3 regions of the Pseudoalteromonas sp. SG45-5 genome follow, and region 3 is predicted to be linked to each of the others. Evidence: predicted binding sites of a transcription regulator. Region 3 holds the regulator's gene; each other region holds the start of a gene.
What was found. The regulator FliA, encoded in region 3, starts transcription of late flagellar genes. The targets are predictions, from matches to a motif close to CTAAAGNTNNNNNNNNNNNNGCCGATA.
Positions count from the first base shown of each region.

Region 1 (4,281 bases), on a different contig from region 3:
AAACTCAGCATAGCCAAATTATGGTAGAGGCTGTGCCAATGGCGCAAGTAAATCAGTTTGGTGTGGTTGATTTAGGAGATGTTGATTTACAACAAGGTGAAAGCTCACCTATTTTGAATATGGTAGAAAAGCCACCGGTTGACGAAGCACCATCAAACTTAGCTGTTGTAGGGCGTTATGTATTAAGTAAAAATATTTGGCCGTTACTGGCAAAAACTCCGCAAGGTGCGGGCGATGAAATTCAGCTAACAGATGCTATTGCAATGTTAATGGAACACGAAAAAGTAGACGCATACGCAATTAAAGGCCGTAGCCATGATTGCGGAAGCAAAATCGGCTATTTAAAGGCAACTATTGAGTTTGCCCTTCGTCGTGATGAATTTGCTGGCGAGTTGAAAACATTTATTAAAACATTGGTAAAATAATGTCTTAATTTAAAAAGCGCCAAACATGGCGCTTTTTTTATTATTAGCACATAACATTAAATATCTTATACCAATCTGCTTATATATGGGGTCTATTTAACGTTAAAAAAATTACGCTTGTTCTAAATAAAAAATTTTTAACGACGTTATAGTGCAATTTAATTCGTTAAATTGATCAAAGATTTATGCAGTTTGGTATTAGTATCTGGCTGGCTTGGCAAAACCTGACTAACGGCATTAAATTTTCAATATGGAATACTTCATGCCTCAATTTTCCTGACACCATATTTAAATGTAATTGCACGATAATACTAATCACAATGTTATTGGCACTTTTTTTGCTTTAAATTGGTACGTTTACGCTGGGTGGAAAAGCAATTGAAATTTATATTATACATATCACTTTTATTACTTTTTCTTGGTGGGTGTAGTAGCCAAACTGATGATGTTTCTGAGCTTGATAATGTCGTTCGTATGGAGCAAATAAAGCCTTATTTAGATCAATGGGATAATAATAAAAGTAAAATCAATAGACTCAGTGAGATAGAAGGTGATTTACTGATGTTGATTAAAGCACTTTCAATGCAAACTAATTTAGATACACTCCCAGATGAAATGCGCACTGAGGTTAATTTAGTGCAGCATAGCGCCGTAGAGAAAAAAACCAATACGCTGAGTAACACAGGTGTTATTGAGGAAGATATTGCGTCTATGTATGGGGTTAAATTAGGAAGTTATTTAAAGCAACAAAGCGCATCAAACACGGTTGTTAAATTAAAACAAAGTTATCCTAATATATTTAATGTATTTCAATATCGAGTACAAACAGAGTCTAAAAGTAATACGCAGCTTTATAAGTTGATTGCTGGACCATTTAAAAATAAACAAGATGCATACTATTTTTGTAAAATTATTTCGCGAATTAACTTATCTTGTAAATTATCTCCGTTTGAGGGAGTAATAATTTAAGCAAAAAGTTTAATTATTTACGCTTATTGATAAAATATACCGATAAATACTAAATTTATAATGATATTGGTCGATACTTAATCTAACCTGACTGTTATGGTTACGTAAGTTAACAACTAATAGGAATATCTATGAATCAATCAATTAAAATAGCCTCAATTGCTACTGCACTGTCACTAATCTCACTTAACGTGTCAGCTGAAACGGCGACTTTTAACGCGGGCGTAAAAGTACAAAATGCGTTTACTTTTACTAAAACAGCAGACTTAGACTTTGGAACGATACGTGCTACCGCAGATACAGCGGCGACAGAAACAGCCACTTTAGTTTTAGCTGCAAACCCAGCAACCGCTGCTACAACAGCATCTACTGATGCGACAGCTGCAGAAATTGCAGTGTTAGCTGCAGGTTCTCCTGCTTCATTTACAGTATCAGGTGTTTCACCATTTGCGACCCTTAGCATTACCGGTACTGGTATTACAGGTGCTATCTCACCAGTAACCGCTCCTGCAGGAACGGCTGGTTTTACTTTAAGTGCGCCTACGTATTATGTGCTTACAGGCGCTACACCTAACAGCGTAGCTACAACTACTATCCAAGTTGACTCAACAGGTGCTGCAACATTTAATGTAGGCGCAACGCTTACTACAGACGCTACAACGCCAGCTAGTGATTATATTGACGGTGATTATAGTGGTACATTCACATTATTACTGGATTATTAAGAAATATTGCCTGCTTTAACACGCAGGCATTTTTATGATAAAGCCTATCTTACTACTAAGTGCGTTTTATAGCGTAAACGCACTTTCTCAGGTAACCGTTTTAGAGCCACTTAGCTTTGGCACAATTGTGGTTGTTGAAAACACACCAAGCAGCTCAATCACATTACTACCAAGCGGTACTAGCTCTGGAACAAATATACACATAATGCGAAATGGATACCCTGCAGAACTGCTATTTGAGGGATTTGGGGCGCGCGTTCAAATAAATATTACAGACTCAGGAGTTCACCAACCGCTTACTCGAATCAATGGCGGGACAGCGTTTACACTTGATAATATAATTTATGCTAATTCGATAGTCACAAATGCCTATGGCATGGCCACTTTAAAAATAGGTGGACAACTAAGTGCTAGCGGCGATGGTCAGCTTTACTTAGATGATAATTATTCAACAACCGTTGAAATAACAATTGCCTATTAAGAGAAATAATCACAATGAAGTTATTAAAGTTTTTTATTTTAGTCGTCTATGGCTGCCAGTTATTAATTAGTTTTTCGAGCCATGCAGATTTACTTATTTCCCCTACAAGGGTGTCTTTTGATGAACGCCAAAGAGTGGCTAAAGTAATCGTAATAAATAACGGTGATGAATACAGAACTTACCGTTTGTCATGGCAAGAAAAAACCGCTAAACCAGAAGGGGGGTATATTACTCACCCTAGCGATCAGATAAGTCCTACTGCGCTTAGCAGCATGGTGCGCATGAGTCCATCACAAGTGCGATTAGCGCCAGGGGAGCGTCAAATAGTTAAACTTGCCTTACGTAAACCCAAAAATTTAGCAGATAAAGAGTACCGCTCGCACTTATTATTCCAAGCATTACCAAACGAAGATAAAAGCAAATCGACAAAAATGGGCATTAAAATCAACATGATTTTAAGTTACTCAATACCCGTTATTTTGCGCCAAGGTGCAATACAGCCTCAAGTTAATATTGAGGCAATCGAGCTGGTAAAAAATGAGCAAAATAACGCGCTGCTTGTATCACTAGCCCGAAAGGGTAACTACAGCGCTTTTGGTAAAGTAGACGCTTTTTATAAAGCAAATAATGCGAGCGAAGAGATTAAGGTATCTATGCTAAGTGATTACAGTATTTACGCAGAAGTACCTTTAGCTAAGCTAACACTCAACTTCTTTGAAAAAAATGTAATTAGTGGTGCTGGTAAATTACGGATTGTATATTCGGGCCTTCGAGAGTATCAAGGTGTAATATTTGCAGAAAAAACCGTTAATCTAAACGCTAATTCAGTGGGATTACTAAACTGATTTTATTCAAACGTTATACATTAGTTATTGGCTTAGTACTTTTTGTATTAGGCTTTGCAGCACATGCAACGCAAAATAAAACCGATGTTTTGTATAACACTCTGTTTAACATTGAAAAAAAATGGGAAAAAGTAACCGAAGAGCAAATTAATGACATTGCTAAAGTAAATACAGGTTCTATTACAAATGACTTTGAAGCGCAAAATATGGGGATCCCAGTAGGTGAGCTGTTGTTTTTCTCAGCGTATTTACGCAAATATTATTTAGGCGAGTTAATTGCTATAAAAAGCGAAAATGGCGCATGGATTGAACTAAATAGCGTGTTTGAGCAGCTTAATTTTGCAATCACTGTTAATAACGAAAGTTTAACTGCAAAAGGTTGGTTTATTTCCCCTAATAATCAATTTGAGATGAACCTAAATGAGCAAAAAGTATATGTTAATGGGGTGACTTACTCACTCAATGAGCAAGATTATTATGTTGATGCTGGCGATATATTTATTGATTATGAGCAGCTTAATGCGTGGTTTGCATTAAAGCTTAAACTTGATTTTAATTCTTTAGAGCTGTATTTAGACCCTCAAGTGAAACTACCCATTGAACAAAAGCTACAACGAGAGCAGCGAAAGTTTAATGCTAGCTTAGATCACTTAGTCCCTACTTTGCCTTGGAAAGCGAGCCCTTATCAAGCAAGCTCAAACCCCGTGGCCGATTTACAACTTAGTTACTCTGCAACCAAAAATAATACTTCCTTAAACTACTCCATTTTAGGCTCGCAAGACTTAGCTTATGTTAATGCTGAGTATTACCTAGCAGGAAGAGAAGGGAATTTAATT
Region 1 is NZ_JACJEM010000037.1:27,668-31,948, reverse strand. It holds gene galU (UTP--glucose-1-phosphate uridylyltransferase GalU) at 1-425, shown strand, start outside; gene H5119_RS12925 (SPOR domain-containing protein) at 804-1,394, shown strand; gene H5119_RS12920 (DUF4402 domain-containing protein) at 1,526-2,119, shown strand; gene H5119_RS12915 (DUF4402 domain-containing protein) at 2,154-2,600, shown strand; gene H5119_RS12910 (molecular chaperone) at 2,615-3,445, shown strand; gene H5119_RS12905 (hypothetical protein) at 3,535-4,281, shown strand, end outside.
Region 1: H5119_RS12920 (DUF4402 domain-containing protein) is a predicted target of FliA. The motif match lies at 1,444-1,470, and genes of this name have one in related genera.

Region 2 (4,281 bases), on a different contig from region 3:
TATTTACCAGCATAGCCACAGCATACTGACAGGCCAAAAATGCAGGTATAAATGACAATAATGTAATCATGGGATCATATTGAATATTAGTGCAGAGTGAAAAAGCGAGCATACCAATAAAATGCATACTCCAAATACCGACAGAAAAAACAGTGGCTGCGGTAACATTGGCTAAACGCTGGTAGCTTGGGAATTTAGTACTTTTTGCTAAATCAATGAGTTTGGTGGTAAAAAATGCAGAAAATATAGCGATTAGGACGGACATTGAGACTAAAACAGGATCGTAAACCCCATTTACAATTAAACTAGGATCTTGGTCCGTAATGAAAAAAGCTGACAGCATAATAACTCACAATGTAATATCACTATTTTAGTTTAATATAATTAAGCAATTAATAAACAGTTAATTTACTGCAGTTAATAAAGCACTATTTCATAACGACTGAATACGAGAGTACTTTAACTAATAAAGCTAATTTTTTTAATTAAGATGATGCTAATATATTACCTAGATGGGTAAATAATATTTATATTTGAGAAATTGAAGTGTTTGAATATCAGCTAAAAAAAAGCGCACGAAGAAAAACCGTTGCGATTAAAGTTCATAACCAACAGGTAACTGTATATGCACCTAGCTATATTGCAAAAAAGCAAATTGATAGCTGGCTTTTAGAAAAAAAGACGTGGGTTGATGCGCAATTGCTTAAGCAACTCACTGTTGTTGACTGCAAGCAATATCCCTTTGAAACTAAAAAAATATGTATTTATTCTGAGCAAGTAAATGTGCAGTTTGAGCAAGGTCACTGCTCTGGTGTAAAACCACAGTTAGCAGGCTTGTTAATTACGGTATCTAAACGTGTTAAACATCAACAATTAAAGTATCAAAAATTATTAGAAGAGTATTTAAAAGAGCAGCTAACAGCTTATATAGAAATGCGACTTACGTATTTTTGTACACAAATGAACGAGGCTTTACCACGCAATTTGAGTATTGCGATTTATAAAAGAAAGTGGGGGAGTTGTAACAGCAAACGTAATTTGACCTTTAATCTACACCTTATTGGTGCGCCACAGCACATAATTGATTATGTAATAGTTCATGAGTTAGCACATCTGCGTCATTTAAACCACAGTAAAGCATTTTGGCAGCGAGTTGAAAAATTTTACCCTGATTATAAATCAGCATCACAATGGTTAAAAATTAATGGAATGGGCTTACAGTGGGTATTTTAGATTTTACTGATTACTAGGGGGAAATTAAAAGTGGTGGAGGGAGCTGGATTCGAACCAGCGAAGGCTGAGCCGTCAGATTTACAGTCTGATCCCTTTGGCCGCTCGGGAACCCCTCCACACTAATTTTGTTACATTTGGCCCCACTTAACTTAGCGGTAAGAAAAGTGGTGGAGGGAGCTGGATTCGAACCAGCGAAGGCTGAGCCGTCAGATTTACAGTCTGATCCCTTTGGCCGCTCGGGAACCCCTCCAATGCAACGGCGCTGATAATAGCAAAATATGTATTTAAGTAAAGAAAAAAACTAAAGAAAAATGAAAAAAAGCCGATAAATATCTATAACCTACAACAATCGGCTAAAGACTATGCAAATCGATGGTTTGTTGATCACTGAGAACCAATTAAGCACACGGCTTAATAAAAGTGTGCACGAACAGCGAAGAGGAGAGTTTTCTCTTTTGCTCGCAATGTTATCGCATGACGCACTTGATTTTAGCCAATTTCACTTACCGAAAACAGAACTCGAAGACGCAATTATTACCGATGATGCGCTTCGCAAACAATTGGGTGTTGGTCCTAAGCAACTTTTAGCGCCAGATAAATTTGATATGTTGATTGGTCAACACAACGCTTCACTACTGATCAGTGCTGGAGAACGCTCTGGAATGAACGATATTAAATTGAATCATTGTTTGAATCCAGAGCCCCTCTTTATAAGAGATGATGTAACGCATATTCCGTTGAATATCATTGATAATTGCGAGCTTGCTGTGCGTAGACGTATAAAAAACACAGAAACGCAACTTTCTAATCCAGCGATGGACGCCGCTGCTTTTTACGATCACCTTAATAACGATGCTTTACATGAGCCTTTACACTTAGTTACTGCTTGAGAAAATATCTAATAGGGAGCAGCAAGCGTGTTATTTATGTGATTCAGGGACAAAAGCACATTATAATTTAACCTAGGAAATTAACTCTTGCTTACTGATTGATTTACCTTCTTACAGCTTTAAAAATTAGGCATATCGAGTAACCCTATATGTTGTTTTTTGTGTTTTCGCATCACTATTACTGATTAATTTAATGATATTGGCTAATAATTGATTTAGTGCAAAAAAAGCATCCAAAAGTTAATTGCAATTGCTATAATGATCGCAAATGGTATGACATGAAATGCCGCTATCATTAAACCAAGGTAATTAGGAACGTAATGAAGAAAACATTCACGCTGAATCACGAGAAAATCAAATACCCTCGTATGGTTGATGCTGCAAAGCATGAAGTGAAAAAATATTTGAAACGAGAGCGCAATAAAACACTACCTGAAGATGCAGATTATTGGGCATTTGACTGTAAGTTTGGTAACACAGCTGAAGATGCGCAAGTTGTACACGTAGCTGAATTAAGTAACCAAATTGGTGAAATTGAAAAGCAAGGTCTGACTTCTTTCTATGTAGAGATTTTAGCACGACCAGCTCAGCGTCAACAGTTAGACTTAGATGATGACGAATAATATTTAATCAGTATTCGAAATTATAAAATGGGCCCAAGTGGCTCATTTTTTGTTTTACGCTATAAATATTAAGTGTGGAGCGTTTATCGGTTGTTAACTAAAACAGAGGAGGCATGTTTAAATAATACCAATCCGCAATAATACTTAATCAATTTGAGGGATTAAATCTGACGCTAACATCGTTAAAAATTCCTGATATAGAACAACTAAAGAACAAAATTTTTGCCTTGTTATCGACACGATTTCCTTCCCTCAAAATAGATCACTTAATTAAGCGAATCGGTATAAGCAAGTTTGGTGCGCTGGTAAATGTAGCGTTTAAGCGCTAACTACACACCGCAATAATTAACATAAACATGAATAAGGTAGCTACAAGAGTAGAGGAGGGCTTAAGTGTATTTATATCAATAAAGGACTGCCTACAATCAACAATCCTTACTTATGTAAAGGGGTTAAATAAAATTATATATTACACACTGTGGCATTTTTTGTATTTCTTATTACTACCACATGGACAATCATCATTTCTACCCACCTTAATATCCGTAACTGGAAATATAGTGCCATCTAAATAACGCCATTGAGCATTTTCTTTAATGAACTGCGATTTTTCGTGAAGTTCACAAAACAGACTTTGGTAAAAGTACTGAGCTTTAAATTCTACTTCACCTTTATCTTCATCATGGTGTGAGCTAATGACATCAAGATTTATAAATCGACAGCTGTTAGCAAAATCGTTGATTTCTTTAACAGGATTTTCAGCTTGCTTTTCACTTGCATAGGTTTGGTAAACATATTTTGCATTTTTAAGTACATAAGCCGTATAACGCGAACGCATTAGTTGTTCAGGAGTCTGAGCTTGTTGTTTTGCTAAATGAAGAGGTTCGCAGCAGTCTGCATATTCTTGCTGACTGCCACATAAACAGCTTATAGAGTTCAGTGAGTTCATAGTTGTTCTACACAGTATAAAAGCGTTAGTTTAACAAGCTTGTTGGCTATGGGGTATCTTTGTAATTTGAATATTTTTTGTAAAACAGTAAAGTTTTGTTCGTGTTTTACTCAGATCTAAAGATAAGCTATTAAGTAATTGGTTATTTACTATGTCTGTCCATGTAATTACTGCTGAAAAATTACCGTTATGTAACGCCGAATTTAATACATACTCTAAATTGACTAGGTGCTTTTGTCTAATAACAAGTAATTTACTTGTATCAATAGAGCATGAATCAAGTAATGCTTTACTAGGCACGTTATCCGGTGCGATTAATAATGTCCAAGCGTTTAGATTATTGTACTGATGTAGGACCTTTAATAACTCAAATGTCGCAGATATCTCATCTTCAATTTGAATTAAATTAACACAATCACTTTTATCGTCTTGCTGGTAGCTTTTAACTGTTCTAATTGTAATAGGCTGTAACATTTTAGTTATCTCACTGGGTTTATATACAGTATTTATATACAGTAGTTTATACAGTGCTTTTGCGCAAGTATTATTTGCTATTTATTTGTACAGTTATTCTTTTTTAAATATT
Region 2 is NZ_JACJEM010000014.1:58,611-62,891, forward strand. It holds gene H5119_RS06350 (MHYT domain-containing protein) at 1-343, opposite strand, end outside; gene H5119_RS06355 (M48 family metallopeptidase) at 547-1,233, shown strand; tRNA gene H5119_RS06360 (tRNA-Tyr) at 1,265-1,349, opposite strand; tRNA gene H5119_RS06365 (tRNA-Tyr) at 1,399-1,483, opposite strand; gene H5119_RS06370 (VC2046/SO_2500 family protein) at 1,596-2,123, shown strand; gene H5119_RS06375 (DUF6172 family protein) at 2,444-2,746, shown strand; gene H5119_RS06380 (YchJ family protein) at 3,216-3,695, opposite strand; gene H5119_RS06385 (SulA-like leucine-rich domain-containing protein) at 3,726-4,169, opposite strand.
Region 2: H5119_RS06370 (VC2046/SO_2500 family protein) is a predicted target of FliA. The motif match lies at 1,535-1,561, and genes of this name have one in related genera.

Region 3 (4,281 bases):
GCAAATCAAATACATTTTCTGCACCATGACAAGCATCAACAAGCTCTGTCATAGCTAAAAATCCGGCACCGCCTTTTACTGTATGAAAGCCTCGAAATATAGCATTTAATAGTTCGGTATCTTCTGGATTATTTTCCAGTTCAACTAACTGTTCGGATAGAAGTTCAAGAATTTCTCCTGCTTCTACAAGAAAGTCTTGTAAAATATCTTCATCGACTTCAAACATGCAGTTACTCTCCTCTTAGAAGCCCAAACTTGATAAAAGATCATCGACTTCATCTTGATCAGACACAACATCATTACGCGATTCTTTATCAATAATAGGGCCCTCGGGACCTGCTAATGTTTGTACGGCAATCGGTTCTTCTGTTTTTTGTTGTTCTACTATATTAACTGTACCCACATCCTGCGCAGAAAACGCAGTGAGTAGATGAAGTAAGCTTTCTTCTACTTCTCTTACAAGCTCAATTACTCGACGAATAACTTGACCAGTCAAATCTTGATAATCTTGCGCCATTAAAACATTTGTCATTAAATTTTGTAATTCATCTGTTTTATTGTGTGAGTTACTCATAAACTTATCTATGCTGTGGCACAGAGTTTTAAACTCACCAAGCTCTATATCCCGACTCATTAACCGATCCCATGTCGGTTTAATGGCTGCTATCTCACCCGCTAACTCCTGAGTTATAGGGAGACTTGCCTCAACCGCATCCATGGTTTTATTTGCAGCATTCTCTGTCAACTCCATGACATAACTAAGTCGTTTTTTAGCATCAGGAATTGCATCGTTTGTTAAGTTTGTTAAACGCGAATCTAGTTCAAAGCCTTTTAGAGCTTCATGTAACTGACGCGTTAACTTGCCAACTTCAGCAAATATCTCTGACTGCTCTTTAGACGCTGTATCTAAAATTAATTGATCAGCTTTATCTTGCTCGTCGTTTTCTAAAAAAACAACGAGTTGACGCGCTTGTTCTAAAGTTATTCGAGGCGCAGCAGGTGCTGACATAAGCCTCTCCCTATAATTAACCTAAGCGTTCAAACACTTTTTCTAATTTGGTCTTCAATGTGCCAGCTGTAAATGGTTTTACAATATAGCCATTAACACCAGCTTGAGCAGCAGCTATTATCTGTTCTTTTTTAGCTTCAGCCGTTACCATTAAAACAGGGAGATGTTTTAACTTGTCATCCGCCCTAATTGCCCTTAAAAGGTCAATACCCTGCATACCTGGCATGTTCCAATCCGTCACGACAAAATCAAAAGACTGATTTTGTAGCATTGGTAAAGCAGTCGAACCATCATCTGCTTCTTGAACATTCGTAAAGCCTAAATCACGCAATAAATTCTTAATAATACGTCTCATTGTTGAAAAATCGTCAACAACAAGAATTTTCATGTTTTTATCCAAAACATCCTCCAGTGAGGTCTTAACCTTTATTTACTTACTACTAGTTTATCCAGTCATTGATTTTTGCTTTTAGCTTAATCATCGCCTGACCATGTATCTGACTCACACGCGACTCACTAACATCGAGTATATGCCCAATCTCTTTTAAATTCATTTCATCGTTATAGTACAAAGATAACACCATAGCATCTCGCTCTGGTAATGATTTTATTGCACTTAATAAAGACTCATTAAATCGTTCATTTTTAACATTATTAAAAGGTTTGTCTAGTGTTAAATCTTGACCCGCTGGAGTTATGACATCTTCATCAATTCCAAGGTCTTCTATACCCAACACTTTACTTGCATTTACATCGTTTAAAATATGATGGTACTCATTTAACGAAATATCAAGTTTTTCAGCAACTTCTATATCTGTAGGTTCACGATTTAAGTTTTTTTCTAATTCGTTTATCGTTTCAGCAACAAGACGACTTTTGCGATGCACAGAACGCGGAGCCCAGTCACCACGGCGCATTTCATCTAGCATAGCGCCACGGATGCGAATACCTGCAAACGTTTCAAAGCTTGCGCCTTTAGTTGCATCAAAGTTTTTTGACGCTTCAATCAGTCCTATCATACCCGATTGAATTAAATCATCGAGTTGTACACTTGGAGGTAGACGAGCAATTAAGTGACATGCCACTTTTTTAACCAGTGACGCATGTTTCTCAACAATCACATTTAAATTTTGTGTTGATTGATATCCCATAGCTCTATTTACCAATGTTGTCATAATTAGCCGTTAACCAGCTTCTCAATGAAAAACTCTAAATGCCCTGACGGTTGATTCGGTATTGGCCATTTGACCGCTTTTGTTGCCAGAGCTCGAAAAGCCACTGAAGCTGGAGAGCTTGGAAACAACTCCACAATAACTTTCTGCCGACGTGTCGCTTTACGCATATTTTCATCGTAAGGTATCGTTGCAGCTAGCTCCATAGAAATATCTAGGAAACGATCTGTTACTTTAGATAACTTTGCAAACAATTCTTGGCCTTCGCGAAGGCTGCGAACCATATTTGCAACAATTTTAAATTTATACACACCGTGCTCACGGCTTAATACTTTAATAAGTGCATACGCATCTGTTATTGATGTTGGTTCGTCACACACGACGACCATTACATCTTGTGCTGCACGAGAAAAGCTCAGCACCATATCGGAAATGCCGGCGGCGGTGTCTACTATCAATATATCAAATTCGGTATTTAATTCGCTAAAGGCACGAATAAGACCCGCGTGTTCAGAAGGTGATAATTCAACCATGTTTTGCGAACCCGACGTTGCAGGGACAATTTTAATCCCAGCAGGACCTTCAACTAAAATCTCATCCAGTTCGCATTCACCAGATAATACATGCGATAAATTGCGCTCAACACGAAGCCCAAGCATCACATCACAATTTGCTAAACCTAAGTCGGCATCAAGAACTAAAACTCGCTTACCTTGTTGACCTAATGCAATTGCAGTATTTAGTGAAACATTTGTTTTACCTACTCCACCTTTACCACCGGTCACAGCGATAACTTTTACGCCGTTATTATTGTTTTGACTCATTTTTCGCAGGCCGCTTGCTTGATCTAATACTGTGTTAATCATACATCCCTACTGTGTTCGACGCCACTGATTGATGTCGTGAATGTTGTGATTTTATTCTTTTTAAATATAATTGCTCAGCTTTTTTTACTAGTTTTTCTGAATTCGCAACGCGAATGTCCTCTGGTACTCGCTGACCATTAGTAAGATAACCTATTGGAAGACGATTTTGAATCGCAATACTAATAATCTCACCTAAACTTAACGATTCATCTAATTTAGTAAAAATACAACCACTTAACTGTACTTTTTTGAAATGTCTTACCGTTTCTTGTAATACATTAATTTGTGCTGTGGCACTTAATACTAAATAATTACGAATATCGACACGTTGATTACGCATTAACGTATTTAATTGCTCGGTTAAACGCAAATCACGCTGGCTCATTCCTGCGGTGTCAATTAATACTAGACGTTTATTTCGTAAATGATATAAAACTTCAGCCAATTCATTAGCATCTTTAACTTGCTTTACGCTACACCCTATAATTCGGCCATATGTTGCTAGTTGCTCGTATGCACCAATTCTGTAGGTGTCCGTAGTGATTAACGCAACTTTATCAGCGCCATACTTTTGCGCACCAAGTGCAGCAAGTTTTGCGACAGTTGTTGTTTTACCCACTCCCGTTGGGCCGACTAATGCGTAAACTCCACCTTGACGCAGTATTTCGTTGTTCGTGGTTTGCATTTGATCTTCAACCATCGCTAATAAAGCTTTCCAACCTTGCTGGCGAGAAACATCATCAGGTACAAAACACGCCATTTGCTCAGCAACATCTTTGCCTATTCCCATGCCAATTAAACGATCAATCATGCATGCACGCGTTGGATCACGTCGCGCCATATCTTGTTGCATTAAACCTGAGACTTGGTGCTCTAATAGCTGACGAATTGCATTCATTTCTTCACGCATAGATGTCATCTCTAAGCTTTCATTATTTTTAGCTTGCTGACGAGGTGCTATCGGGCTTTCAAGGTCATCAAAATCACTTTCTAAATCATCAAAACCTAAGCTATCAGCTTGTGTTTGAGGGCGTATCGGCGCTGTATTTTCATGTGAAAACATATTTTTAGGACGTTGTTTAGCTACAGGTTCTTGATAATTTTCGGTAGTATCAATTCCCGATTGTGAAAACATTGAAGCTAGCTCAGGTGAACGAGGTCGAGGTGATTGGCGTTCCAATAATGCTTCTAAACTATCTGCAACTTTAGCCTGTGGTGAAGGCTGTGCACGCTG
Region 3 is NZ_JACJEM010000003.1:60,132-64,412, forward strand. It holds gene H5119_RS01355 (chemotaxis protein CheA) at 1-226, opposite strand, end outside; gene H5119_RS01360 (protein phosphatase CheZ) at 242-1,009, opposite strand; gene cheY (chemotaxis response regulator CheY) at 1,026-1,409, opposite strand; gene H5119_RS01370 (RNA polymerase sigma factor FliA) at 1,450-2,160, opposite strand; gene H5119_RS01375 (MinD/ParA family protein) at 2,187-3,047, opposite strand; gene flhF (flagellar biosynthesis protein FlhF) at 3,040-4,281, opposite strand, start outside.